4 regions of the Streptomyces hamibioticus genome follow, and region 3 is predicted to be linked to each of the others. Evidence: riboswitches for the same ligand, from Rfam matches in the RefSeq annotation. Region 3 holds a riboswitch; each other region holds the start of a gene.
What was found. Region 3 has a riboswitch for cyclic di-AMP ahead of ACLGIH_RS08190 (M23 family metallopeptidase). Riboswitches for the same ligand answer to the same signal wherever they lie in the genome.

Region 1: it holds a riboswitch for cyclic di-AMP, as region 3 does, so the genes downstream of both, ACLGIH_RS04755 (M23 family metallopeptidase) here and ACLGIH_RS08190 (M23 family metallopeptidase) in region 3, are expected to answer to the same signal.
Region 2: it holds a riboswitch for cyclic di-AMP, as region 3 does, so the genes downstream of both, ACLGIH_RS13810 (transglycosylase SLT domain-containing protein) here and ACLGIH_RS08190 (M23 family metallopeptidase) in region 3, are expected to answer to the same signal.
Region 4: it holds a riboswitch for cyclic di-AMP, as region 3 does, so the genes downstream of both, ACLGIH_RS20570 (transglycosylase family protein) here and ACLGIH_RS08190 (M23 family metallopeptidase) in region 3, are expected to answer to the same signal.

What each region holds. Positions count from the first base shown of each region.
Region 1 covers NZ_JBKKQY010000001.1:1,034,210-1,041,266, reverse strand. Annotated here, with positions in the region: gene dxs (1-deoxy-D-xylulose-5-phosphate synthase) at 1-1,841, shown strand, start outside; gene ACLGIH_RS04775 (aspartate aminotransferase family protein) at 1,838-3,223, shown strand; gene ACLGIH_RS04770 (helix-turn-helix domain-containing protein) at 3,286-3,906, shown strand; gene ACLGIH_RS04765 (DUF6126 family protein) at 3,903-4,022, shown strand; gene ACLGIH_RS04760 (tyrosine-protein phosphatase) at 4,052-4,849, opposite strand; cyclic di-AMP (ydaO/yuaA leader) riboswitch at 5,314-5,477, shown strand; gene ACLGIH_RS04755 (M23 family metallopeptidase) at 5,482-6,447, shown strand; gene ACLGIH_RS04750 (SGNH/GDSL hydrolase family protein) at 6,695-7,057, shown strand, end outside.
Region 2 covers NZ_JBKKQY010000001.1:3,095,847-3,102,903, forward strand. Annotated here, with positions in the region: gene ACLGIH_RS13805 (polyprenyl synthetase family protein) at 1-660, opposite strand, end outside; cyclic di-AMP (ydaO/yuaA leader) riboswitch at 1,417-1,584, shown strand; gene ACLGIH_RS13810 (transglycosylase SLT domain-containing protein) at 1,588-2,385, shown strand; gene ACLGIH_RS13815 (HAD family hydrolase) at 2,395-3,201, opposite strand; gene ACLGIH_RS13820 (GNAT family N-acetyltransferase) at 3,469-4,533, shown strand; gene ACLGIH_RS13825 (glycosyltransferase family 2 protein) at 4,577-6,076, shown strand; gene ACLGIH_RS13830 (polysaccharide deacetylase family protein) at 6,334-7,057, shown strand, end outside.
Region 3 covers NZ_JBKKQY010000001.1:1,826,701-1,833,757, forward strand. Annotated here, with positions in the region: gene ACLGIH_RS08175 (bifunctional acetate--CoA ligase family protein/GNAT family N-acetyltransferase) at 1-202, opposite strand, end outside; gene ACLGIH_RS08180 (HPr family phosphocarrier protein) at 447-728, shown strand; gene ACLGIH_RS08185 (GntR family transcriptional regulator) at 888-1,583, opposite strand; gene ACLGIH_RS08190 (M23 family metallopeptidase) at 1,795-2,571, opposite strand; cyclic di-AMP (ydaO/yuaA leader) riboswitch at 2,584-2,746, opposite strand; gene ACLGIH_RS08195 (M16 family metallopeptidase) at 2,959-4,347, opposite strand; gene ACLGIH_RS08200 (M16 family metallopeptidase) at 4,344-5,705, opposite strand; gene ACLGIH_RS08205 (DNA gyrase/topoisomerase IV subunit A) at 6,022-7,057, shown strand, end outside.
Region 4 covers NZ_JBKKQY010000001.1:4,496,597-4,503,653, forward strand. Annotated here, with positions in the region: partial or broken gene ACLGIH_RS20560 (cytochrome P450) at 208-789, shown strand; gene ACLGIH_RS20565 (transglycosylase family protein) at 914-1,960, shown strand; cyclic di-AMP (ydaO/yuaA leader) riboswitch at 2,144-2,315, shown strand; gene ACLGIH_RS20570 (transglycosylase family protein) at 2,320-3,039, shown strand; gene eno (phosphopyruvate hydratase) at 3,389-4,678, shown strand; gene ACLGIH_RS20580 (FtsB family cell division protein) at 4,816-5,295, shown strand; gene ACLGIH_RS20585 (DUF501 domain-containing protein) at 5,355-5,921, shown strand; gene ACLGIH_RS20590 (Ppx/GppA phosphatase family protein) at 5,918-6,859, shown strand; gene ACLGIH_RS20595 (PP2C family protein-serine/threonine phosphatase) at 6,878-7,057, opposite strand, start outside.

The sequences.
Region 1 (7,057 bases), 790 kb from region 3:
TCCGCGACTTCCTGATCCGGTCGGTGGCCCGGACCGGCGGGCACCTCGGACCCAACCTGGGGGTGGTCGAACTCACGGTCGCTCTGCACCGGGTCTTCGAGTCGCCGGCCGACCGCCTCCTGTGGGACACCGGTCACCAGAGCTACGTCCACAAACTCCTGACGGGTCGCCAGGACTTCTCCAAGCTGCGCGGCAAGGGCGGCCTCTCCGGGTACCCGTCACGCGAGGAGTCCGAGCACGACATCATCGAGAACAGCCACGCCTCCACGGCGCTCGGCTGGGCCGACGGACTCGCCAAGGCCCGACAGGTGCGGGGGGAGAAGGACCACGTCGTCGCGGTGATCGGCGACGGCGCGCTGACCGGCGGCATGGCCTGGGAGGCGCTGAACAACATCGCGGCCGCCAGGAACCGGCCGCTGATCATCGTCGTCAACGACAACGAGCGCTCCTACGCCCCGACCATCGGCGGTCTCGCCCACCACCTCGCGACCCTGCGCACCACCGACGGCTACGAGAAGATGCTGGCCTGGGGCAAGGACGTACTCCAGCGCACGCCGGTCGTCGGCAACACCGTCTACGAGGCCCTGCACGGCGCGAAGAAGGGCTTCAAGTACGCCTTCGCCCCCCAGGGCCTCTTCGAGGACCTGGGGCTGAAGTACGTCGGCCCGATCGACGGGCACGACATCGGCGCGGTCGAGTCGGCGCTGCGCCGGGCCAAGCGGTTCCACGGGCCCGTGCTGGTGCACTGCCTGACCGAGAAGGGCCGCGGCTACGAACCCGCGCTGGCCCACGAGGAGGACCACTTCCACACCGTCGGCGTGATGGACCCGCTCACCTGCGCCCCGCTCGCTCCGTCCGGCGGCCCGTCCTGGACGTCGGTGTTCGGCGACGAGATGGTGCGGATCGGGGAGGAACGCGAGGACGTCGTCGCGATCACGGCGGCCATGCTGCACCCGGTCGGCCTGGGCAGGTTCGCGGAGCGGTTCCCCGACCGGGTGTGGGACGTCGGCATCGCCGAGCAGCACGCGGCGGTGTCCGCGGCCGGGCTGGCGACCGGCGGGCTGCACCCGGTCGTCGCCGTCTACGCCACCTTCCTCAACCGGGCCTTCGACCAGTTGCTGATGGATGTCGCGCTGCACCGCTGCGGTGTGACCTTCGTGCTGGACCGGGCCGGCGTCACCGGCGTCGACGGCGCCTCGCACAACGGCATGTGGGACCTGTCCGTCCTCCAGGTCGTCCCCGGCCTGCGCATCGCCGCCCCGCGCGACGCCGACCAGCTGCGCGCCCAGCTCCGTGAGGCGGTCGCCGTCGACGACGCGCCGACCCTGCTGCGCTTCCCCAAGGAGTCGGTGGGCCCGGCCCTGCCCGCTGTCGGCCGGGTCGGCGGCATGGACGTCCTGCACGCCGCGGAACGGCCCGGGGTGCTGCTCGTCGCCGTGGGTGTGATGGCGCCGGTCTGCCTCCGGGCCGCCGAACTGCTCGAGGCCCGGGGCATCGGCTGCACCGTGGTGGACCCCCGCTGGGTCAAGCCCGTCGACCCGGCCCTGCCCCCGCTGGCCGCCCGGCACCGCCTGGTCGCCGTCGTGGAGGACAACAGCCGGGCGGCCGGGGTCGGCTCGGCGCTGGCACTGGCGCTGGGCGACGCCGGGGTCGACGTGCCCGTACGGCGGTTCGGCATCCCCGAGCAGTTCCTCGCGCACGCCAAACGGGCCGAGGTGCTCGCCGACATCGGGCTCACGCCCGTCGAGATCGCCGGCCGGATCAGCGCGGGCCTCGCCGTCGGGGGGCGGCAGCCGGGGGGCGTTCCACCCGTCGCGTCAGCGCAAGGAGAAACGGAATGACCAAGGAGTTCGACCTCGGCGCCCTGTTGGCCGAGCGCGGAGCAGAGCGGTACGAGCTGCACGGCAGGCACGTCAACCACCAGCTCCCGCGGATGCTGCGCACCATCGGCTTCGACAAGGTCTACGAGCGCGCGGAGGGCGCGTACTTCTGGGACGCTGACGGCAACGACTACCTGGACATGCTCGCCGGCTTCGGGGTGATGGGCCTGGGCCGCCACCACCCCGTCCTCCGCAAGGCGCTGCACGACGTGCTCGACGCCTCGCTCGCCGACCTGACCCGCTTCGACTGCCCTCCGCTGCCAGGTCTGCTGGCCGAGCGGCTGCTGTCGTACAGCCCGCACCTGGAGAAGGTGTTCTTCGGCAACAGCGGCACCGAGGCGGTGGAGACCGCGCTGAAGTTCGCCCGGTACGCGACCGGCCGGCCCAGGGTCCTGTACTGCGCGCACGCGTTCCACGGGCTGACGGCCGGCTCCCTGTCGGTCAACGGCGAGGCGGGGTTCCGGGACGGCTTCGCCCCGCTGCTGCCGGACACCGCCGTCCCGCTCGGCGACCTCGACGCCCTGGCCCGGGAACTGAACAAGGGCGACGTCGCCGCGCTGATCGTCGAGCCCATCCAGGGCAAGGGCGTGCACGAGGCCCCGCCCGGCTACCTGCGCGCCGCCCAGGAGCTGCTGCACCGGCACAAGGCGCTGCTCATCGCCGACGAGGTGCAGACGGGCCTGGGGCGGACCGGGACCTTCTACGCCTACCAGGACGAAGAGGGCGTCGAGCCGGACCTGGTGTGCGTGGCCAAGGCGCTCTCCGGCGGATACGTCCCGGTGGGGGCCACTCTCGGCAGGGACTGGATCTTCAAGAAGGTGTTCTCGTCGATGGACCGTGTGCTGGTGCACTCGGCGAGCTTCGGTTCCAACGCCCAGGCCATGGCCGCCGGGCTCGCGGTGCTGCACGTGCTGGAGGACGAACAGGTCGTCGCCAACGCGGCGGCCATGGGCGAGCGGCTGAAGTCCCGGCTGACTGCGATGGCGGACTCCTACGAGCTGGTCTCCGACGTGCGCGGGCGGGGGCTGATGATCGGCATCGAGTTCGGCCGGCCGCGGTCGATGAAGCTGCGCAGCCGGTGGTCCATGCTGCAGGCGGCGCGCAAGGGGCTGTTTGCACAGATGGTGGTCGCCCCGCTGATGCACCGGCACCGCATCCTCACCCAGGTCTCCGGCGACCACCTGGAGGTGATCAAGCTCATCCCGCCGCTGATCATCGGTGAGCGGGAGGTGGACCGGTTCGTGGACGCCTTCACCGAGGTCATGGACGACGCGCACAGCGGCGGCGGCCTGATGTGGGACTTCGGCAAGACGCTGGTGAAGCAGGCGGTGGCCGGCCGCTAGGGATCTTTTGCCTCAGAGGCAAGAAAATTGCCCCGGGGGCAAGGCTCGGGCTGAATGGAGGCATGAACTCTCCCGAGTCCGCGCCGGACGGACCCGCCGGGACGGTGTCCGTCGTGGCGCCACAGCTGCGCGCCCTGCGCCGGCGGGCCGGTCTCACGCTGGAGGCGGCGGCCCGCGCCGCGGGGCTGTCGCCCGCCCATCTCTCCCGGCTGGAGACCGGTCAGCGCCAGCCCTCGCTGCCGATGCTGCTCGCGCTGGCCCGGATCTACGGTACGACGGTCTCGGAGCTGCTCGGCGAGACGGTCGCGGACCGCGACGCCGTCGTCCGGGCGGCCGACATGGAGCCGACCCGGGCGGGCGGCTGGACGTACTGGCCGGCCGGCGCGCCCGGGCGCGGGATGCAGGCGCTGCGGGTCCACGTGCCCTTCGGCTCGCAGGGCGACATCGTGCGCGTGCACCCCGGCGAGGAGTGGCTCCACGTCCTGCGGGGCCGGCTGCGGCTGCGCCTCGGCGACACCGTGCACCGGCTCGCGCCCGGCGACAGTGCGCACTTCGACTCGCTGACCCCGCACTGGATCGCCGCCGTGGACACCGACGGCGTCGACCTGCTGTTCGTCCACACGCTGCTGCAGAGCCCCACGGCCGCGCTGTGCCTGGGGCACGCCCCCGGGGAGACGCCGTGAGCGACATGGAGGAGAAGTTCCCGCGTGCGCTGTGGGTGCGGCTGATCGTCTACATCGCCGTGGGGCACGTCTTCGCCGCCTTCGTCTACCTGCTGTTCGAGGCCGGCGCCAAGTAGCCGGGGCGGTGGCGGGGCGGTGGCGTGGCTCAGTCGAGCAGGCGCTCGCGCAGCCGCTCCCGGATGTCCGGTGTGATCCGCAGACCCCGCTCCAGATAGGTGTCGACGCCGCCCCAGGTCTCCTCGATCGTGTCGAAGGCCGCCGCCAGGTATTCGGCGCGGGCGTCGAACAGGGGGCTGAGCAGCTCCATGACCTCGGGGGAGTAGGCCGAGTCGGAGCTGCCGCTGCGGCGCACCTTGTAGCGGCGGTGGGCGGCGCCCGACTTCAGGTAGTCCTCGACGATGGCCTCGCGCTCCACGCCCACGGCGAGCAGCGTCACCGCCACCGACAGGCCGGCCCGGTCCTTGCCGGCCGCGCAGTGCATCAGGGCGGGCACGCTGTCCTCGGCGAGCGCGTGCAGCACCTGGGAGTGCTCCGCCGTGCGCTCCTTGATGATCATGCGGTACGAGGCGATCATCCGGTGCGCGCCCTTGCCGTCCGCCAGGATCTCCCGGAGCTGGTCGAGGTCGCCGTCGCGGACCATCTTCCAGAACTCGGCGCCGTCGGCGGGGTCGGACAGCGGCAGGTTCACGTTGCGCACGCCGGGCAGCGCGATGTCCGGGCCCTCGAGCTTCTGGTCGGCCGCGTTGCGGAAGTCGAAGATCGTGTGCAGCCCCAGGGAGTCGAGGAAGGCGGCGTCCTCCGCGGTGGCGTGCGCCAGGTGGCCGCTGCGGTACAGCACGCCGTACCGCACCCGTCGGCCGTCCGCGGTCGGCAGTCCGCCCACGTCACGGAAGTTGCGCACACCGGCCAGCTCGGGCTCGGTCGACGGGACCTGCTGCGTCACGGGGACTCCTCCCACTCCGCCCCGCCGACGCTGCTCGTCGACGGGCACCGACTCGACGATACGGCATCCCTTGCCTGGGGCAATGAGTTGTCCACAGGCGGTACACCGGGCACGACGCCGGGCGACTCGATGCGGCACTTATTCATTGGTGGTGCATTCGGGAATTCTGTCCGAATTGGTGTCTTAGTTCCAACTCGCTCTGGAATAAGGGGGGCTGGAGAGGCGGTGCGTGAGGAGGGTCATATCCGTGACGGTGCGTTGCCCATCATGCTCACGTAATTCCAGCTGTTTTCAAGGGTGTTTGCCGGTGATGGTGCCCGGAGAGTCGACGGAGTGTGACCACTCTTTCCCCAAGGGGATCACGTGAAAACCCCGCATCGGGAAACCGTCGCTTGTTTCTGTGCGTCTTGGTCCCTTACGTTCACCACCGATCCGGACGGACGCCTAATCCTGCCGCCGACCGGAGCCCGCACTCACCCACACCCGTACACGGCAGGAGCGGGGGACCCACAGGTATCACCGCCTGTTCCGGTCTCCGGAACGGCTAGGGGTTAAGCCGTGCTTCGGCCCGGCCGGGCATCTCCAGCCCGAACCCGACAGCTCACCTCGTAGGCGCCGGAGAGGAATTCGCCATGCCCGCGAAGGGTAAGCACCGCCGTACCAAGACCCAGCGTCTGACCCGCGTCATCGCTTTCGCCGGAACCGGTGGAGCCGCGCTCGCGCTCCCGCTCATGGGTGCTGCGAACGCCCAGGCCGCTCCCGCGCAGTCCGTGTCCGAAAAGGCCGTTTCCTCCCTTCCGGTGGCCCAGCAGAAGGCCGCCGAGAAGAGCGCCGGCACCGCCGGCAACGCGAAGTCCTCGGACAAGCGCACCTACACCGTGCGCTCCGGTGACTACCTCGCGAAGATCGCCGACGAGCAGAACGTCGACGGCGGCTGGCAGCAGCTGTGGGCCGACAACCTCCAGGCCGTCGGCGAGGACCCCTCGCTCATCCACCCGGGCCTGAAGCTCGCCATCGGCGGCGCGGCCGAGGCGGGCGCCGGCAAGTCGTCCGGCAAGTCGTCGAAGGCCGCCGAGCCGTCGAAGCCGGCCGCGCCGCAGAAGCAGAAGTCGTCCTCGGACGCCCCGGCGAAGGAGTCCTCCTCCGAGGGCGCCCGCGCTCAGTCCGCCGGTACCTCCGCCAACGCCTCCAGCGGCTTCGTCTCCCCGGTGCCGGGCGGCACCGTCGGCACGCCGTACCGCCAGTCGGGCAGCATGTGGTCCAGCGGCTACCACACCGGCACCGACTTCGCCGTCCCGACGGGCACCTCCCTGAAGGCCGTGGGCGCCGGTACGGTCGTCTCGGCCGGCTGGGCGGGCGCGTACGGCAACCAGGTCGTCCTCAAGCTGGCCGACGGCCACTACGCCCAGTACGCCCACCTGTCCTCGCTCTCCGTCTCCAGCGGTCAGTCGGTGAGCGCGGGCCAGCAGGTCGGCCTCTCCGGCTCGACCGGCAACTCGACCGGGCCGCACCTGCACTTCGAGATCCGCACCACGCCGAGCTACGGCTCCGACGTGGACCCGGTCGCCTACCTGCGCTCCAAGGGCGTCTCCCTCTGACGCTCCGCCTCTCGCGCGACCGAAGGCCGGACCCCGATCCCCGGGTCCGGCCTTCGGTGCGTGCGGGTCCGGAAGCGGGGCCGGGAAGAGGGCCCGGGAATGGCGGCCCGTGGTTCCGGAGTTGGCAAATGATTTACGAGTGGCCTTTCTCACCGCCCGTCAACCCCTGCCTACGGTCGCGTAAGTCACATTCCACGGTGAATCATGGTGCGACGTGGCAGACGATTCGAAGAGTGACAGCAGATCAGTGATCGGGTCGTACGTGGCGGTGGGGGACAGCTTCACCGAGGGCGTCGGCGACCCCGGCCCCGACGGGGCGTTCGTCGGCTGGGCCGACCGCCTCGCCGTCCTGCTCGCCGACCGGCGGCCCGAGGGCGACTTCGGCTACACCAACCTCGCGGTGCGCGGGAAGCTGCTCGACCAGATCGTGGCCGACCAGGTTCCCAGGGCCGTCGAACTCGCCCCGGACCTGGTCTCGTTCTGTGCGGGCGGCAACGACATCATCCGGCCCGGCACCGACCCCGACGAGGTGGCCGAGCGGTTCGAGCGGGCGGTCGCCGAGCTGGCGGCGGTGGCCGGCACCGTCCTGGTGACGACCGGGTTCGACACC
Region 2 (7,057 bases), 1.3 Mb from region 3:
GTCCGCGAGCTGGAAGGCGACGCCGAGCCGCTCTCCGTACTGGGTGAGCACGTCCACGCGCGCCTCGTCGGCACCGGACATCATGGCGCCGAACCGGCAGGACACCGCCACCAGCGAGCCGGTCTTGCCACCCAGCACGTCCAGGTAGTGCTCGACCGGGTCCCGGCCGTCCTGCGGCCCGGCCGTCTCCAGGATCTGCCCGGTGACCAGCCGCTCGAACGCCAGGGCCTGCACCCGGACCGCCTCCGGCCCCAGGTCGGCGAGGATCTGCGACGCCCGGGCGAACAGGAAGTCGCCGGTCAGGACGGCGACCGAGTTGCCCCAGCGGGTGTTCGCGCTGGGCACCCCGCGGCGCACCGCGGCCTCGTCCATCACGTCGTCGTGGTAGAGGGTGGCGAGGTGGGTCAGCTCGACGACGACGGCCGACGGGACGATCCCGGGGGCGTACGGATCACCGAACTGCGCCGAGAGCATCACCAGCAGCGGCCGGAAACGCTTGCCGCCGGCCCGCACCAGGTGCTGGGCGGCCTCGGTGATGAAGGGCACCTCACTCTTGGTTGCCTCGAGCAACCCTTCCTCGACAGCCGCCATCCCGGCCTGGACATCGGCTTCCAGAGCCTGGTCCCGCACGCTCAGCCCGAACGGCCCGACGACGGTCACGAGGGGTCTCCTGTCTGCTGGTGTCTACTGGCGGTTACCCGGTTTGTCGATAGGTCGCTGCCATCACTCAAGTCAGCGTATCCGGTCACGTTTCGATCACCGCTAGCGCCCACCGTTACAGGCCGGTCGGTATCGGATCATGAACGGTATATTTTTGATCAGGTGATATGAGCAAACTTTGATCGATATCGACGGGCGGGCGCGACCTCGACGCGCGCCCGACATGTGGCACTCGACACCTGCCGCTCGACACCCGGCACCCGGCACCCGGCACCCGGCACCCGGCACCCGCGACAGCAGGCCCGCGCCCCGGCGCCACCGCACCGCCCCCCGAGCCCGCCCGGCACCGCCCACCTCCACCCGATCGGCCACCCCCGCTCCCCGTCGAAGATCCCGTCACCCCTCCCAACGGCCGGCCCTCCGCGAACGTCACCCATTCGACGCGCAAACCCGCGTTCCCGCCCAGGACTGGGCGGTTGGCTCGCAGTTGAACTGATTGCCCGATTTGCCGGGCTTGTTGACCCAGGTGAATTGGCTCACGCGGCACCCGCGGCCGGCCGTCGCCCCGCGCCCCCTCCGCCCCTTTGCCCTGTAGGCCAGTTGGGCTTGGCGCACGCAAAGGATCAAGCACGCCGAAATTGATGGATCAAGGTCAAAAGGCCGCTTGTGTGAATCCCGCACTTGTTCCGGACATGTGCTCTCGCATACGTTCCCGGCCTGTCGGGCGGACGCCGAGTCCTGCCGCCGCCCGGACGGACACCCATTCGACCAACTCACGCACGGCAGGAGCGGGGGACCCAGGTAAGTCGCCGCGCCGGTCACGGACCGGAGCGGCTCGGGGTGAAGCCACGCCCGTCAGGGCGCGGCCGGGCACCTCCCGCCCGAACCCGACAGCTCACCTCGCAGGCGACGGAGAGGAACATCAGCATGCCCGGACGTGGTAAGCACCGCCGCCAGAGAACCAATCCGCTCACCCGAAGCGTCATCGCCGCCGGCACCGGCAGCGTGGCGCTCTCGCTCCCCCTCATGGGCGCCGCGACCGCGCACGCCGCCCAGCCGCCCCAGAGCGCCCCGGCCGCCGCCCAGTCGGCGCCGCAGGCCGCACAGGTGGCCAAGTCCCTCACGTACACCGTGGTCAAGGGCGACACCCTCTACCGGATCGCCGACAAGTACGACGTGAGCGGCGGATGGCGTCAGCTCTACAAGGACAACGGCGCGACCGTCGGCGACGACCCGCAGCTGATCCGCCCGGGCCAGAAGCTGAAGGTGACGACGACGAAGGCGGACGCCGCCGAGAAGGCGGGCAAGGCGAGCTCGGCGACCAAGGCGTCCACGGCCTCCGCGCCGGCCACGAAGGCCGCCGGAACCGTCGCCAAGGCCACCACGGCCGCCGCGAAGACCTACGCGAACAACCTCGACGGCTGGATCCGCGAGGCGCTGGACGTCATGGCGCAGAACGGGATCCCCGGTTCGTACGAGGGCATTCACCGCAACATCATGCGGGAGTCCTCCGGCAACCCGCAGGCCATCAACAACTGGGACATCAACGCGGTCAACGGCACGCCGTCCAAGGGGCTGCTGCAGGTCATCGACCCCACCTTCCGCGCCTACCACGTGCCGGGCACCTCCTGGGACCCGTACGACCCGGTCGCGAACATCACGGCGGCGTGCAACTACGCGGCCGACCGGTACGGCTCGATCGACAACGTCTTCGGCCCGTACTGAGACGCCGGGCTACGGCCCGTACAGTCGCTCGAGGACGACGGCGATGCCGTCGTCCTCGTTCGACAGCGTGACCTCGTCGGCCACCGCCCGCAGCTCGGGATGGGCGTTGGCCATCGCCACCCCGTGGGCCGCCCAGTCGAACATCGGGATGTCGTTGGGCATGTCACCGAAGGCGATCGTCTGCCACGGGCTCGCCCCCAGCCGCTCGGCGGCCAGTGCCAGGCCGGTCGCCTTGGTGATGCCGCACGGCTGGAGCTCCACGGTCCCCGGCCCCGACATCGTGACCGTCGCCAGCGAACCGACCACCGCGCGGGCCGTCGCCGCCAACTGGTCGTCGGACAGGCCCGGGTGGCGCAGCAGCACCTTGCTGATCGGCGTACCCCACAGGTCGTCGCGCCGGTCGACCCGTACGGCGGGCAGAGTCGGGTGCGGCATCAGGTATCCCGGCTCGATGAGGGTGAGGCCGTCGACCCCGTCCTGGTCCACGGCCGCGTACACCTGCCCCACCTCCGCCTCGATCTTTCCCAGAGCCGTCTCCGCCAGCTCCCGGTCCAGGGTCACCGACCACAGCAGGCGGCCCGATCCGGCGTCGTACACCTGCGCGCCCTGACCGCACACCGCGAGCCCCGTGCAGCCAAGGTCGGCGAGGAGCGGCCGGACCCGGGGCGCCGGGCGCCCCGTCACCACCAGATGCCGCGCACCGGCCCCGGCCACCCGCGCGAGCGCGGCGAGCGACCGGTCGGACACGGTGTCGTCGCCTCGGAGCAGTGTTCCGTCGAGGTCGGTGGCGACGAGGGCATATGCGGTGGGGTCCATGATCAGAGAATACGGACATCGCGCCCCGCCGACTCACCAGCGGAACGCATGCGCACCAGAAGGCATCGGTCGAGGTCAAGATCAGGTGCACGCAAGGACGTTTGTGTCCGGAAACTGACGCATCAAGAGCTAAAGGCAGTTAAGGGCCTGTGCACCGGTTGGCAACAACATGGTCCGCTACCTACCCTCCGGGTCGGCCCGGGGGTACCTTCCTTGTGTCCAGGGGGACTTGATCGGGGGGTCGGGTTGGGCATCGGACGCATTCGTGTGCTGCAGCCGGAGGAGCTGGGCGAGGGGGAACGAGAGCACTGGCGCGACCTGCGCGCCAAGTCGCAGACGCCGCGGAACCCGTTCATGGAGCCGGAGTTCACCGACGCCGTGGGCCGGGTGCGGCCCGGGGCGCGGGTCGCGGTGCTGTACGAGGGCGGGGAGCCGGCCGGGTTCCTCCCCTACGAGCGGGGGCCGCTGGGGCAGGGGCGCGCGATCGGCCTCGGCGTCTCGGACTGCCAGGGCGCGGTGCTGGCCCAGGGTCCGGTCCCGGACACCCGGGCCCTGCTGCGGGCCTGCTCGCTGTCCGGGTACGCCTTCGACAACCTGGAGGCGGAGCAGCGGCTGTTCGTCCCGTACGCCGCCGGGAAGCACGCCGCCCACGTCATCGACGTGGCGCAGGGCTACGGGGCGTACGAGCGGGCGCTGCGGGCCCGGTCACCGAAGTTCCTGAAGACCACGCTGGCCAAGGAACGGCGGCTCGGGCGCCAGGTCGGGGACGTGCGGTTCGTGTTCGACGAGCGGGACCCGGCCGCGCTGCGCACCCTCATGGGCTGGAAGTCGGCGCAGTACCGCAGGACGGGGCGCCGGGACCGGTTCGCCCAGGAGTGGATCACGCGGCTGGTCGGCGGGCTGGCCAGGACCCGGGCGCCGGAGTGCACCGGCACGCTCTCCGTCCTCTACGCCGGCGGCCGCCCGGTCGCCGCCCACTTCGGGCTGCGGTCGGCGACCGTGCTGGCGTGCTGGTTCCCGGCGTACGAACCGGAGTTCGCGAAGTACTCGCCGGGCCTGGTGCTGCATCTGCGGATGGCCGAGGCCGCCGCCGCGGAGGGCATCGGCATGCTCGACATGGGGCGCGGTGCCGCCGAGTACAAGGACTCGCTGAAGACGGGTGAACTCCCCGTGTACGAGGGGGCGGCGACCCGTCCGGGGCCGGGCGGCGCGCTGCAGTGGCTCGGCCACGAGCCCGCGCGCCGCGCGCAGAGCTTCGTCCGCGCCCGGCCCCGGCTGGCGTCGCTGGCGGCACGGACGCTGAGGGGGGCGGCGCGGCTGCGCCGGTCGTGACGGACAGGGGCGACGGACAGGGTGACGACAGGGGGGTGGGCGCATGGCCGGAGGACGGCGTGCGCGGCAGCGGACGCGGGAGACCCGGGGAGAGATCGAGAGTTTCCTGAGCATCGAGCCGGTGCAGGTCGCCGAGCTGGACCTGAGGCCGGACGGAGCGCGGCTCGGACCGGGGCCGGGCGGTGAGCCGGTGACGTCCGGCGACGTCTTCGTCCTGGTCCGCCGGTCGGGGCGGCCGGTCGGCACGCTGGTCGGGCGGGTACCGGAGGGCGCCGACCCGGCGGCGGTCCTGACAGAGCTTGCTCGGGGGGTGGCGGGGGCGGGGGGCACGGCCGCCGTGCGGACGGAAGACGCGACTGCGGAGGAGACAGCCGCCGTACGGGCGGAAGGTGGGGCTGAGCGGGGCGTGGCCGCCGCCTGGGTGGACGGGGCGGCTCCGCGAGGATCGGCCGCGTCGGGGGCCGGGGCGGCTCCGAGGGGATCGGCCGCGTCGGGGGCCGGGGCGGCTCCGAGGGGATCGGCCGCGTCGGGGGCCGGGGTGCCGTCCGCGAGTGTGGTGGTGGCCACCCGGGAGCGGGCCGGCCGGCTGGCGCGGGCCCTCGACTCGCTGCTCGCGCAGGACCATCCGGACGTCGAGATCATCGTCGTCGACAACGCGCCCCTGACCCAGGAGACCCGGGACCTCGTCGAGCGCAAGTACGGCGAGCGCGTGCGGTACGTGTGCGAACCGGTGCCCGGCCTCGCCGTCGCCCACAACCGCGGGCTCGAGGCGGTGCGGGGCGAGGTGGTCGCCTTCACGGACGACGACGTGGTCGCCGATCCGCGCTGGCTCACCGAGCTGACCGCGCCCTTCGCCGCCGACCCCGGCGTCGGCTGCGTCACCGGCCTGATCCTGCCCGCGCGGCTGCGCACCCCGGCGCAGGTGCTGCTGGAGAGCCACGGGGGCTTCGCGAAGGGGTTCACGCCCCGGACGTACGACCCGGCCGACCCGCCCGCCGACGAGCCGCTGTTCCCCTTCACCGCCGGGCGGTTCGGCTCCGGGGCCAACATGGCGTTCCGCACGGCGGTACTGCGGTCCGTCGGCGGCTTCGACCCGGCCACCGGCGCCGGCACGCGTGCGCGTGGCGGCGACGACCTGTACGGCTTCGTCCGCGTCCTCGCCCAGGGGCACCGGCTGCACTACGCACCGGCCGCCCTGGTGTGGCACCACCACCGGGAGACCTGGCGGGACCTGGAGACCCAGGCGTACGGGTACGGCGCGGGTCTCACCGCCTATCTCACGGCGGTCCTGGTGAACCGGCCGGCCCTGCTGCCGGCGTTCCTCGCCCGGCTCCCCCGCGGCCTCGCCCACGCGCGTGCGCTGACCGCCGCGCGGAACGCGGCGGAGGGCGCGGACACCGGTGTCCCGGGTGGGCACGACGCCCGGACCCACCCCTGGCCGCGGCGCCTGTCCCGCCTGCAACGCCGGGGCATGCTGTACGGCCCCGTCGGCTATCTGCGCGCCCGCAGGGCGCTGCGCACGAGCAATCCGGGGGAGCGATGAGCGAGGGTGCGAGACCGGCGCGGGAGCGAACCGGCGAACGGCGGCGCAGACCGGGCGGTACGGCGGGGAGCGGGCCGGGCAGGGCGGCAGGAGCCGAGCGGGACGACGCACCAGCCGCCCGGGTGGGCGGTACGGCAGGGGCCCGGCCGGGGACCGGCGGCGGGTCCTGCCGCGGGCGACGGGGTGCGTCGGACGGACGGCGGGACGGTGTCCGCGCCGCCGCGGAGCACATACCCGTGTTCCTGTATCACGCCGTGATGGACGACCCGCCCGCCTGGATCGCCGAGTTCACTCTGACCCCGCGGGAGTTCGCCGCGCACCTCGACGCGATCGTGGGCAGCGGCCGCACCCCCGTCACGATCAGCGCACTCGCCGACCACCTGGCCGGGCGGGCGCCCTTGCCGCCCCGGCCCGTGCTGCTGACCTTCGACGACGGCTTCGCCGACCTGCCGGGGCCCACCGCGCAGGCGCTGGCCGAACGCGCGCTGACCGCCACCGCGTATCTCACCACCGGCGCCATCGCGCCGGGCGGGCGCAGCCTGCTGCCGCCCGCCCCGATGATGACGCTGGACCGGGCCGCGGAGCTGGAACGTCACGGCATGGAGATCGGCAGCCACACCGTCACCCACGCCCAGCTCGACACCCTGTCGGCCCGCCGCCTGGCGGAGGAACTGCGCGTTTCCAAAGCCGTTCTGGAGGACGCCCTGGGCCACCCGGTCCGCCACCTCGCCTACCCGCACGGGTACAACAGCGCGAAGGTCCGCTCCATGGCGGCACGCGCCGGCTACGAGACGGCGACCGCGGTGCGGCACGCGCTCAGCTCGGACCGCGACGAGCGCTACCGCATCGCCCGGCTCATCGTCCGGCGCTCGCACACCGTCACCGACGTCGAGGCCTGGCTGGCGGGTACGGGCGCGCGGACCGCCCCCTACCGCGACGGGCCGAAGACGGTGGCCTGGCGCTGGTACCGGCGGGCCCGCG
Region 3 (7,057 bases):
GGACGTCCTTGGCGGACAGGCGAGGGTACGGCGCGAAGAAGCGGTAGTACTTCGACTCGTCGGAGACCTGCTCGTAGAAGCTGACCAGGCGCTCGGCGTCATCAACGGTGATGGGGCGGACGCGCGCGGTGCCGCCGTCGCGCAGCACCACGTCGGCTTCCCAGTGGGCGGGGTACTCGTGCCGGTCCGGCGAGGTCTGCATGGGCCCCAGAGTACGGCTCGCGTGCGACAACGGCGCGAGGCAGTCTGTGGGGGACGCCCCGGGCTCCCCGGGCTTCCTGGGCAACCGGGCGACCGGGACAACAAGGACGAACACGAGCGATGACGAGGTCGGGCCGAGGCCGCGGTCCGACCACCGTCCCGCAGCGGTGTGCGCCGCTGCGGGCACGCTTCACGATATGGGAAACTGGTCTAGACAACCCTGAACACCTGAAGGGCAGCATCACATGGCTGAGCGCCGCGTCAACGTCGGCTGGGCCGAGGGCCTCCACGCCCGTCCCGCCTCCATCTTCGTCCGAGCCGCCACGGCCACAGGCGTCCCGGTGACGATCGCCAAGGCCGACGGCAACCCCGTCAACGCGGCCTCCATGCTGGCCGTCCTGGGCCTGGGCGCCCAGGGTGGCGAGGAGATCGTGCTCGCCTCCGACGCCGAGGGCGCGGACGCCGCCCTGGACCGGCTGGCGAAGCTGGTCTCCGAGGGGCTCGAGGAGCTTCCCGAGACCGTCTGAGGCAGCCGCCTCCCAGCGGTCCGCAACACCGAAGGGCTCGTCCGGATTACCGGGCGAGCCCTTCGCATTTCGCTTTTTACGGGCGGCAGGAATCAGTCGCGCCCCAGGGAAAAGAAAATCCCCTCGAATTATCGGCCCCTCTTGTGTACGACGCCCGCGTTAATTCCGCAGGCTCGGCGTGTTTACGGCACGTTGCGAGTTCCTCACACGGCCCGTCCGCTCACCCCCGGAGGCGAGGCGCAGCCGGTGCGCCGCCGCCGACCGTTCGGTGTGCAGCGCGGTGAGCGCCCGCGCGCGCTCGCCGTCGCCGCGGGCCACGGCGTCGACGATCGCCCCGAGCTCCGCCCACGACTCCGCCGGCCCGGCCGGCGCCTCCACCGCGTACATCCAGGCGATCTTGTGCCGCAGCTGGGCCAGCATCGCGATGAGGGCGGGACTGCCGGAAGCCTGGGCGAGCGTCTCGTGGAACCAGCCGTTCAGGGAGCGCAGGTCGTCGCTGGTGCCCTGGCGGGCGCGGGCCTGCCCCAGCCGGACCAGACCGCGCAGCACCTTGAGATGGGCATCCGTGCGGCGCTGGGCGGCCCGCGCGGCACCGAGGGGCTCCAGCAGCAGCCGCATCTCCAGCAGGTCGGCGGCCTCCTGCTCGGTGGGTTCCGCCACGCACGCGCCCGCGTGCCTCCGGGTCACCACGAAGCCCTCGGCCTCCAGGGTGCGCAGGGCTTCGCGCACGGGGACGCGGGAGACGCCGTAGCGGCGCGCGAGGAGTTCCTCGGTGAGCCGGCTGCCGCGCTCGTAGACACCGGCGACGATGTCGTTTCGGATCGCCGTGCAGACCGAGTGCGCCGGAATACGCATGACCGACCTCCGCATTGATCCCGTGCACCGCCGATGATTGACACGTGTTCCGTGACTCTATGGCAATGCGCGGGAATTTCCGACGGCGAGCCGGAATTCATGACTGTTTTTTGGTCAGCCGCAGCGTGCGGAAACACCGAAAGCCCCGGCACGGGGGCCGGGGCCTGCGAGCGCCGTCACGCCCGGGGGCGCGGGCGGCCGGCGGAGGTCGTCAGAGGCTGACGCCGTGGGAGCGGAGGTAGGCCACGGGGTCGATGTCCGAGCCGTACTCCGGGCTCGTCCGGGCCTCGAAGTGCAGGTGCGGTCCGGTGGAGTTGCCGGTGGAGCCGGCGAGGCCGATCTGCTGACCGGGAACGACCGCCTGGCCCACCGAGACGCCGATGGAGGACAGGTGCCCGTACTGGGTGTAGGTGCCGTCGTGCATCCTGATCACGACCTGGTTGCCGTACGCCCCGCCCCAGCCGGCCTCGACGACGGTACCGACGCCGACCGCGCGCACGGAGGTGCCGGACGCGGCGTGGAAGTCGATGCCGGTGTGGCTGCCGGAGGACCACAGGCCGCTGGTGGCCCGGTAGGCGGTGGACACGTAGGAGCCGCTGATCGGGGCGACATAGGTGGTGAGGCGCTTGCGCTCGGCCTCCCGGGCGGCGCGCTCCTTGGCCTCGCGGGCCTGCTCGGCGGCCACCTGCGCGGCCTCGGCCGCCCTCTTGCGCGCGGCCTCCCGGGCCTGCTTCTCGGCGGCGGCCTCCTCGGCCGCCTCCCGCTGGACGGCGGCCTGGGTGTCTATCTGCTGGGCCACGGAGTCGCCGATGGTGACGACCGGGGTGAGGCCGGTCTGCTCGGGGGCCGGCTCGGCGGCGAGCGCCGGTGCCGTGAGGGTGCCGACGACACCCGAAGTGGTGAGGGCCGCGACCCCCGCCGCGCGGGCGGTGGTGCGCTGCATCCGGCTGGGCCGGCGGTGCTTGCCGGTGGCGCGCGTGAACGCCATGAACAGGCTCGTCCTTTCCTTCCCTCTCGCCTACCGGGTTAGCTGACGGGTTCGGAGCAGGAAGGTCTCCTACGGACCCCCTCGCTGTGCGCGGGCGTCCGATTCACCCCAGGGACTGCGGTGGGTCCCCGGCTCCCCTGGCTCGCGCCGTACGGGGACTCGGCGATGGCTGTCCGGTGTCGCGGGTGCGACGCAATGCCTGACGAACAGCCCGGAAGACGCTAAGGCGGGGGACTTTCAATTCCCAAACGAAACAGCGGTTTTGTTGCGCACACCACAGGCCAGACAGGCATCTCTCCCTCAATTCAGACATAGCGGGGCCCTGGTGACACTTGCGTCACCAGGGCCCCACGCGCGCGTGCCGCCGGACGGCCCGCCGTCCGGCGGCTACTCGGCCGTCACGACGGTGACTTCACCGATCCCGAGAGCCTCGACCGGCTCCTTGATCTGCGCCGCGTCGCCGACGAGGACCGTCACCAGACGGTCCACCGGGAAGGCGTTCACGACCGCCGCGGTGGCCTCCACCGTGCCGGTGGCGGCGAGCTGCTGATAGAGCGTCGCCTGGAAGTCGTCGGGCAGGTGCTGCTCGACCTGGTCGGCCAGCGTGCTCGCCACGGCCGCCGCGGTCTCGTACTTCAGCGGCGCCACCCCGACCAGGTTCTGCACGGCGACGTCCCGCTCGGCGTCGGTCAGCCCCTCCGCGGCGAGCGTGCGCAGCACGGTCCACAGGTCGGCGAGGGCCGGACCGGTGTTCGGGGTGTCGACGGATCCGCTGATGGCGAGCATCGCCGCGCCCGTGCCGTCCGGTGCGGAGCGCAGGACCTGGCCGAACGCCCGCACGCCGTAGGTGTAGCCCTTCTCCTCGCGCAGGACGCGGTCCAGGCGGGAGGTGAGCGTGCCGCCCAGGCAGTACGTGCCGAGCACCTGGGCGGGCCACACGCGGTCGTGCCGGTCGGCCCCGGTACGGCCGATCAGCAGCTGGGTCTGGACGGCGCCGGGGCGGTCCACGATCACGACCCGGCCGGTGTCGTCGGCGGACACCGGGGGCACCGGGCGCGGTTCGGCGGCGGACCCGGTCCACGCGCCGAGCGTGTCACCGAGCAGCGCGTCGAGGTCGACGCCGGTGAGGTCGCCGACGACCACGACGGTGGCCGTGGCGGGGCGGACGTGCCGCTCGTAGAAGGCGCGTACGGCCGCGGAGTCGATGGCGGCGACCGTCTCCTCGGTGCCCTGGCGCGGGCGCGACATGCGCGAGTCGGCCGGGAACAGCTCCTTGGACAGCTCCTTGGCGGCCCGGCGGGAGGGGTTGGCCAGCTCATGCGGGATCTCGTCGAGCCGGTTGCGCACCAGCCGCTCAACCTCGCTGTCGGCGAAGGCGGGGGCCCGCAGGGCGTCGGCGACCAGACCGAGGCCCTTGGCCAGCCGGGAGGCCGGCACCTCGAGGCTGAGCCGTACGCCGGGGTGGTCGGCGTGCGAGTCGAGGGTGGCGCCGCAGCGCTCCAGCTCGGCGGCGAACTCCTCGGCGGAGAGCTTGTCGGTGCCCTCGGAGAAGGCGCGTGCCATGATCGTGGCGACGCCGTCGAGGCCGGCCGGCTCGGCTTCCAGCGGTGCGTTCAGGAGTACCTCGACGGCCACGACCTGCTGGCCGGGGCGGTGGCAGCGCAGCACGGTCAGGCCGTTGCCGAGCGTGCCGCGCTCGGGGGCCGGGAACGCCCAGGGCTTGGGCTCGCCCGCCTGCGGCCGGGGGTGGAAGTCCATGGTGGCGAGCTCGGTCACTTGGCCGCCTCCTCGTTCTCGTCGGTGGCGTCGTCGGCGGCGGCGGCTTCGTCTGCTTCGGGCGCGGTCGGCTCGTAGACGAGCACCGCGCGGTTGTCGGGGCGCAGGCGGGCCTTGGCGATCTCCTGGACCTCCTCCGCGGTGACCTCCAGGACGCGCTTGACGGCGGTCAGGGCGAGCTGCGGGTCGCCGAACAGGACGGCGTACCGGCACAGTTCGTCGGCGCGGCCGGCGACCGTGCCGAGCCGGTCCAGCCACTCGCGCTCCAACTGGGCCTGGGCGCGCTCCATCTCCTCCGGCGTCGGGCCCTGCTCGGCGAACCGGGCCAGCTCCTCGTCGATGGCGGCCTCGATGACGGGCACCTCGACGTCGCCGGAGGTCTTCACGTCCAGCCAGCCGAGCGACGGCGCCCCGGCGAGCCGCAGCAGGCCGAACCCGGCGGCCACGGCCGTGCGGTCACGGCGGACCAGCCGGTTGTAGAGGCGGGAGGACTCGCCGCCGCCCAGGACGGTGAGCGCCAGGTCGGCCGCGTCGCACTCGCGCGTGCCGTCGTGCGGCAGCCGGTAGGCGGCCATCAGGGCGCGCGCCGGGACCTCCTCCTCGACGACCTCGCGCAGCTGCTCGCCGATGATCTCGGGCAGCGAGCCGTCGCGCGGGGCGGGCTTGCCGTCGTGGGCGGGGATGGAGCCGAAGTACTTCTCGATCCAGGCGAGGGTCTGCTCGGGGTCGATGTCGCCGACCACCGACAGGACCGCGTTGTTCGGCGCGTAGTAGGTGCGGAAGAACGCGCGCGCGTCCTCCAGCGTCGCCGCGTCCAGGTCGGCCATCGAGCCGATCGGCGTGTGGTGGTAGGGGTGGCCCTCCGGGTAGGCGAGGGCGGTCAGCTTCTCGAACGCCGTGCCGTAGGGGACGTTGTCGTAGCGCTGGCGGCGCTCGTTCTTGACGACGTCCCGCTGGTTCTCCATGGACTCGTCGTCCAGGGCGGCGAGCAGGGAGCCCATCCGGTCGGCCTCCAGCCAGAGGGCGAGCTCCAGCTGGTGCGCCGGCATGGTCTCGAAGTAGTTGGTGCGCTCGAAACTCGTGGTGCCGTTGAGGGAGCCGCCGGCGCCCTGCACCAGCTCGAAGTGACCGTTGCCCTTGACCTGGGCGGACCCCTGGAACATCAAGTGCTCGAAAAGGTGAGCCAGGCCCGTACGCCCCTTGACTTCGTGGCGCGAGCCGACGTCGTACCAGAGGCACACCGCCGCGACCGGGGTCAGGTGGTCCTCGGAGAGCACCACGCGCAGGCCGTTGGACAGGCGGTGCTCGGTCGCTGTCAGGCCGCCGGAGCCTGCCTCGGCTGTGGCCGTGTGACCCATGGGCATGTACGTCCCTTCGATCGCGGAAATCCTGGGTGGAAGTCAGGCAGCCGCAGCGGGCGGAACTGCGGGATTCCTGCCGATCCTGCCACTGTATGCAAGCGTGCGGGCCGTCCGCGAAGTTCCCGGCCGCCGTACGCCGAGAGCGAGAAGCCGGTGGCGGGGCCGCGGGGGCGCCCGGACGTCGAGGGCGTACTCTGCGGGCAGCACCGGGCCGGGCAGCCCGCGACGGGTCCTGGTCGGTCGCTGTCAGTGCCGCGGTCCACAATGGTCCGCGTCAGATCACCGTTCACGCTTCAGCAAGGAGCCGGCAGCGATGGCCCGCCGTAGTACGAAGACCCCGCCGCCCGACGACTCGTACGAGGAGAAGATCCTCGACATCGACGTCGTGGACGAGATGCAGGGCTCGTTCCTCGAGTACGCGTACTCGGTCATCTACTCCCGTGCCCTGCCGGACGCGCGCGACGGCCTCAAGCCGGTGCACCGCCGCATCGTCTACCAGATGAACGAGATGGGCCTGCGGCCCGAGCGCGGCTACGTGAAGTGCGCCCGCGTCGTCGGCGAGGTCATGGGCAAGCTGCACCCGCACGGTGACGCGTCGATCTACGACGCGCTGGTGCGCATGGCCCAGCCCTTCTCGATGCGCGTCCCCCTGGTGGACGGCCACGGCAACTTCGGCTCGCTGGGCAACGACGACCCGCCGGCCGCCATGCGGTACACCGAGTGCCGGATGGCTGAGGCCACCAGCCTGATGACGGAGTCCATCGACGAGGACACCGTCGACTTCTCCCCCAACTACGACGGCCAGGAGCAGGAGCCGGTGGCGCTGCCCGCCGCCTTCCCCAACCTCCTGGTCAACGGCGCCTCGGGCATCGCCGTCGGCATGGCCACCAACATGCCGCCGCACAACCTGCGCGAGGTGATCGCCGCCGCCCGCCACCTGATCCGGCACCCGAACGCCGATCTCGACGCCCTGATGAAGCACGTCCCCGGCCCCGACCTGCCCACGGGAGGCCGGATCGTCGGCCTGCCCGGCATCCGGGACGCCTACGAGACGGGCCGCGGCACGTTCAAGATCCGGGCGACGGTGTCCGTGGAGGCGGTGACGGCCCGCCGCAAGGGCCTCGTCGTCACCGAGCTGCCCTTCACCGTCGGCCCGGAGAAGGTGATCGCCAAGATCAAGGACCTGGTCGGCTCGAAGAAGCTCCAGGGCATCGCCGACGTCAAGGACCTCACCGACCGCGAGCACGGACTGCGCCTGGTCATCGAGATCAAGAACGGCTTCGTACCCGAGGCGGTCCTGGAGCAGCTCTACAAGCTGACGCCGATGGAGGAGTCCTTCGGCATCAACA
Region 4 (7,057 bases), 2.7 Mb from region 3:
GAGATCATGAAGACGCTGCGGGCCGACGAGAGGGGGGTGCCGGCGTACAAGCGTCCGACGCTGCCGCAACTGACTGTGACGGGTCAGCTCCGTGCCGGCCTGCTCGCGGAGGTCAGGACCGAGGAGCCGCGGCCGAAGCCGGCGGACCGGAACGCAGCCAAGGCGGACGGTCCCGGCTACACCGTTCTTTCTGCGACTGCTCAAATCGGCGTCGAGACCACCGTCAACCTCATCGGCAACGGCACCTACGCCCTGCTCACCCACCCCGGGCAGCGGGCCCGGCTCCAGCGCTCCCTGGCCGCCGGCGACCACGCCCTGCTGGAGACCGGCGTCGAGGAACTCCTGCGCTACGACGGCCCCGTGGAGCTGGCCACCTGGCGGTTCGCCACCCGCCCGCTGACCATCGGCGGACAGGACATCGCCCCCGGCGACCCCGTCCTCGTCGTCCTCGCCGCCGCCGACCGGGACCCGGCGAGGTTCGCTGACCCCGACACCCTCGACCTCGCCCGTCGCGACAACCAGCACCTCGGATACGGCCACGGCATCCACTACTGCCTCGGCGCCCCGCTCGCCCGCCTGGAGGGCCAGACCGCGCTCGCCACCCTCCTGGCCCGCCTGCCCGACCTGCGCCTCGCCGAGGATCCCGCCGAACTGCGCTGGCGCGGCGGGCTCATCATGCGCGGACTGCGCACCCTGCCCGTGTCGTTCACACCGGCCCCGGCGGCGGGCCCCGCGGCGGACCCCGTCCCGGGACCCTCGGGCAAAGGTGACACGCGCTCAACTTCGTGATCTTCACGTGATCTGCGCGGCATGAACTTGTGACAAGTGATCGTCTGCCTATACGTTCACGGATCAGCGCGGCGCCGAGCGCCACCCGCCGCGCGGGTCAGCGCTGTCTCCGAAAGGTCTTCGCATGCTCTCCGGGAACGGTCGTCACCGCCGCCCCCGCCAGGCCCCGGCTCTCGTCGTCGCCGCCGGCGTGACCGGCTCCGCCATCGCGATCCCGCTCCTCGGGGCCTCCGGTGCCAGCGCGGCCGACGGCGCGGCGTGGGACCGTGTCGCCGAGTGCGAGACCGGCGGCGCCTGGAGCCAGAACAGCGGCAACGGCTACTACGGCGGGCTCCAGTTGCCCCAGGAGAAGTGGGAGCAGTACGGCGGCCTCGCCTACGCGTCGAGCGCCGACCAGGCCAGCCGGTCCCAGCAGATCAGAGTCGCCGAGAAGCTGCTCGCGGCCGAGGGCATCACCGCGTGGCCGACCTGCGGACTGCTCGCCGGCCTGGAGAACGACTCGCCGTCGGCGGTCGGCGGCGGCACCGCGGATGACGGATCGTCGGACGCGACGCCCACCGCTCCCACGTCACCCACGTCACCCACATCGGACGCATCGGGCACCCCCGGGGCGACAACGGAGTCCGCGCCCGAGACCGCGCCCGAGAGCGTGCCTGCGTCACCGACCGCCCCGGACCCCGACGCGTCCGCCTCGACGGCCGCGCCCACTCCGTCCGGCACTCCCACGAACGGCACGGACGAATCCCCCAAGTCCGACACGTCCGGCGAAAATGGCTCGCCCGCGGCGACCGCCACCGACTCGGCCACCGCAAAGCGCGACGACTCGGACAACTCCGGGCAGGGTGCCGGTTCTTCGGATCTGACGGACACCGGCCAGAGCGGCACCGGCCGCCACCGCGGCGAGAGCGCGGACGAGGGTGCCGGGGACGGTCGTACGGGCGAGTCGGCGGGGCGGCATGCCTCGCGCGGCGACGCCGCCGTGCGGGATGCCGCGGACGGCACGTACACGGTCCGCTCCGGCGACAGTCTCTGGGGCATCGCCGACTCCCTTGAACTGGACGGCGGGTGGCGCGCGCTCTACGCCGCCAACGAGGAGGCCGTGGGTGCCGACCCGGACCACATCCTGCCCGGTCAGACGCTTGCAGTGCGGGTCGAATCGGGCGAAAAGTAGCGGGAGTTCATGTCAGGGTTCGGGCGCTGATGTCCGGTTTAGATGCCGTGAGAGATAGGTCTCAGAAGCCCTGATCGTCTTTGAAAATCCGCGGTGCGCGTGACTACGGTCGTGATCGCTCGCCATCGCGGGCCCCGGCTGCCGCAACGCCGAATCCTGCCAGCGGCCGTCCGGGAACAGTCGTCGCGTCAAGCGCCGTAGGCAGGAGCGGGGGACCCAAGGTAAGTGCCCGACCGGCCAGTTGCGCCGGAACGGCTAGGGGTGAAGCCGCGCTTCTCGTAAAGAGAGGTGTGGCCGGGCAATTCCACCGGCCCGAACCCGACAGCTCACCTCGTAGGCGTCGGTGAGGGGATCCAACCATGCTGTTTTCCGGCAAGGGCAAGCACCGTCGTCCGTCCAAGGCCACTCGCGCCATCGCCGTCGCCGGCGTCACCGGCGCCGCCGTCGCCGCCCCGCTGATGGCGGCCGGCAACGCCTCCGCCGCCACCGCCGCAGAGTGGGACGCCGTCGCCCAGTGCGAGTCCGGCGGCAACTGGTCCATCAACACCGGCAACGGCTACTACGGCGGTCTGCAGTTCTCCGCCTCCACCTGGGCCGGCTACGGCGGCACCCAGTACGCGGCCACCGCCGACCAGGCCACCAAGGCCCAGCAGATCGAGATCGCCGAGAAGGTCCTCGCGGGCCAGGGCAAGGGTGCCTGGCCGGTCTGTGGCAAGAACCTGTCCAGCGCCCCGTACGGCGGTGGCGGCTCCACCGAGTCCGGCGGTTCCTCGAACGGCTCCTCGAACAGCGCCTCCGGTGCCACCGAGAGCCGCGAGACCGAGCAGAAGGCCTCCCGTTCGCAGGAGCGCCCGGCCGCGCCCAAGGCCGAGGAGAGCAAGAAGACCGTCACCACCCCGACCGGCAAGAAGGTCGAGAAGGGCGACGGCGAGTACAAGGTCGTCAAGGGTGACACCCTCAGCTCCATCGCCACCGAGCACGGCGTCGAGGGCGGCTGGCAGAAGCTGTTCCAGCTGAACGACGACATCGTCGAGGAAGCCGACCTGATCTACCCGGGTCAGCAGCTGCACCTGAAGTAAGCAGCGGCCCGCAGTCCCCCCGTCCCGGTGCGTGTTCCCCCGTACGCACCGGGGCGGGGTTTTTCGCGCCGCCGTCCCGGGGAACCGGTGAGCCGCCGACCGCCGACCGCCGACCGCCGACCGCCGACCGCCGACCGCCGCCCGCCGGGCCCGGGAGCCGTCGCCGGGAATCCGGGGATACGCCTTTGTTCCGTTCGGAAACAATTTGCTCTCGGTTCTGTCCAAGGGGTGGGTGACCGGCTGGCCGATCGCCCGGAGCCGGTTAGGCTCATCCCGCAGAGCCCCACGGCCGGCCCGCACAGCCACCGCGGACCTGCCCAACAGCGTCACATCCACGAAGGAGATGCTCGTGCCGTCCATCGACGTCGTCGTAGCCCGGGAAATCCTGGACTCCCGAGGCAACCCCACGGTCGAGGTCGAGGTCGGCCTCGACGACGGCAGCACGGGTCGTGCCGCCGTCCCGTCCGGCGCCTCCACCGGCGCCTTCGAGGCCATCGAGCTCCGCGACGGCGACACCAGCCGCTATCAGGGCAAGGGTGTCGAGAAGGCCGTCCTGGCCGTCATCGAGCAGATCGGCCCGGAGCTGGTCGGCTACGACGCCACCGAGCAGCGCCTGATCGACCAGGCCATGTTCGACCTGGACGCCACCGACAACAAGGGCTCCCTCGGCGCCAACGCCATCCTCGGCGTCTCGCTCGCCGTCGCCCACGCCGCCTCCGAGGCCAGCGACCTGCCGCTCTTCCGCTACCTGGGCGGCCCCAACGCGCACCTGCTGCCGGTGCCGATGATGAACATCCTGAACGGCGGGTCGCACGCCGACTCGAACGTGGACATCCAGGAGTTCATGATCGCCCCGATCGGCGCGGAGTCCTTCTCCGAGGCCCTGCGCTGGGGCACCGAGGTCTACCACACCCTGAAGAAGGTCCTGAAGAACAAGGGCCTGGCCACCGGCCTCGGCGACGAGGGCGGCTTCGCGCCGAACCTCGGCTCCAACCGCGAGGCCCTCGACCTCATCCTCGAGGCGATCAAGGAGGCCGGTTACACGCCCGGCGAGCAGGTCGCCCTCGCCCTCGACGTCGCCGCCTCCGAGTTCTACAAGGACGGCGTCTACACCTTCGAGGGCAAGGAGCGCTCGGCGGCCGAGATGACCGAGTACTACGCCGAGCTGGTCGAGGCGTACCCGCTGGTCTCCATCGAGGACCCGCTGTTCGAGGACGACTGGGAGGGCTGGAAGACCATCACCGGCCGGCTCGGTGACAAGGTCCAGCTCGTCGGCGACGACCTGTTCGTCACCAACCCGGAGCGCCTGGCCCGCGGCATCGAGGAGAACGCCGCCAACGCGCTGCTGGTCAAGGTCAACCAGATCGGTTCGCTGACCGAGACCCTGGACGCCGTCGAGCTGGCCCAGCGCAACGGCTTCAAGTGCATGATGTCCCACCGCTCCGGTGAGACCGAGGACGTCACCATCGCCGACCTGGCCGTCGCCACCAACTGCGGCCAGATCAAGACCGGCGCCCCGGCCCGCTCCGAGCGCGTCGCCAAGTACAACCAGCTGCTGCGCATCGAGGAGATCCTCGACGACGCGGCGGTGTACGCCGGCCGCAGCGCCTTCCCGCGGTTTCGCTCGGCGAACCACTAAGCACGGCGAGGGCTGACCCCGCCCTCGTGGGCAGCGTCGTCCGTACGTCCCCGTATCCGGTCCCGTACCGTGTGCGGGGACGTACGCACGTATGAACACGGTATGAACACGCACGACGTGAACGGGAGGCGGGGCACATGGCGGTGAAGGACCGGGACCGTTTCTCCACCGCGACGCGGATCCGGCTGCTCGGGGAGCAGACCGCGGCCCGCGTCTACCGCTCGCAGACCAGGCGCCAGGCCCGCCGCTCCCGGCTGACCGGCCGGGCGGCGCTGCTCGCGCTGGTGGTCTGCTCGCTCGTGGTCGCGCTTGCCTACCCGATACGGCAGTACATCGCCCAGCGGGCCGAGATCGCCGACCTCCAGCGGCAGAAGCAGGAGGCCGAGCAGCGGGTCGAGGAGCTGCGCGACCTCAAGGCACGCTGGCAGGACGACGCCTACGCCGCCCAGCAGATCCGGCTGCGGCTGCACTACGTGCTGCCCGGGGAGACCGGGTACATCATGCGGGACCCGGACCCGGTCAGGAAGTCCCGCACCGGCCCCGGGGCGGCCGACCGCCCCTGGTACCGCAACGTGCTGGACGGGGTGGACAAGGCCGACGCCGCCGCCGACCGCTGAGCCGCCCCGGGACCGGCGTGCCCGACACCGACCAGACAGAAAGACACCCGAAGACCGTCATGGAAACCCCTCCGCCGCCCACCCCGCGCACCGAGCCCACGGACGCGGACGTCGAGGCCTTCAAGCACCAGCTCGGACGTCCGCCGCGCGGACTGCGCGCCATCGCGCACCGCTGCCCCTGCGGGCAGCCGGACGTCGTGGAGACGGCCCCACGGCTGCCCGACGGCACCCCCTTCCCGACGCTGTACTACCTGACGTGCCCGCGCGCCTCCTCGGCGATCGGCACGCTGGAGGCGAACGGCGTGATGAAGGAGATGACCGAGCGGCTGGCCGCCGACCCGGTGCTGGCCGCCGCCTACCGGGCCGCGCACGAGGACTACATCCGGCGCCGCGACGAGATCGAGGAACTGAAGAACTTCCCCAGCGCGGGCGGCATGCCGGACCGGGTGAAGTGCCTGCACGTGCTGGTCGCCCACTCGCTGGCGGCCGGCCCGGGCGTCAACCCGCTGGGCGACGAGGCGATCGCCATGCTGCCCGAGTGGTGGCGCAAGGGACCGTGCGTGACGGCCCCGGACGAGGGCGGCCAGGGCGAGGACCAGGACCAGCACGAAGGGGGCGCCGAGTGACCCGGGTCGCCGCCATCGACTGCGGTACGAACTCCATCCGGCTGCTGGTCGCCGACATCGACCCGGCCAAGCGCGAGCTGACCGACCTGGACCGGCGCATGACGATCGTGCGGCTCGGCCAGGACGTCGACCGCACCGGCCGGCTGGCCCCCGAGGCGCTGGAGCGGACCTTCGCCGCCTGCCGCGAGTACGCCGAGGTCATCAAGGAGCACGGCGCCGAGCGGGTGCGCTTCGTGGCCACCTCCGCCTCCCGGGACGCCGAGAACCGCGACGAGTTCGTCCGCGGGGTGATGGCCATCCTCGGCGTGCAGCCGGAGGTGATCACCGGCGACCAGGAGGCCGAGTTCTCCTTCACCGGCGCCACCGAGGAGCTGACCGGACGGGCGGACCTGCACCGGCCCTTCCTGGTGGTGGACATCGGCGGCGGCTCGACCGAGTTCGTCGTCGGTGACGACCATGTGCGCGCCGCCCGCTCCGTCGACGTCGGCTGCGTCCGGATGACCGAGCGCCACCTGGTCCGGGACGGGCAGGTCACCGACCCGCCCACCGAGGAGCAGATCACGGCGATGCGGGCCGATATCGAGGCGGCCCTCGACCTGGCGGAGCAGACGGTGCCGCTGCGCGAGGCCCGCACCCTGGTCGGCCTGGCCGGCTCGGTCACGACGGTCTCGGCCATCGCGCAGGAGCTGCCCGAGTACGACTCGACGGCCATCCACCATTCCCGCGTCTCCCGCGACCGGGTCCGCGAGATCGCCCACTGGCTGCTGCACTCCACCCACGCCGAGCGCGCGGCGGTGCCGTCCATGCACCCGGGCCGCGTCGACGTGATCGCGTCCGGCGCCCTCGTCCTGCTGGCGATCATGGACCGGATGGGCGCGGAGGAGGTCGTGGTGAGCGAACACGACATCCTGGACGGGATCGCCTGGTCCGTGGCGTAACGGGGCGGACGGCGGGGGTCAGTGTCCCGACGGCGGCGGGTTCTTCGCGACGGTGACCGCCATCAGGGCCAGGTCGTCGGCGAGGACGCCGCCCGCGTGGCGGTGGACCAGGCGGGCCAGGGTCTCCACCACGGTGGGCGGCCCCTGACGCCAGGCGGCGCGCAGGCCCTCCGCGGGCGAGAAGAACGCGCCGTCGGC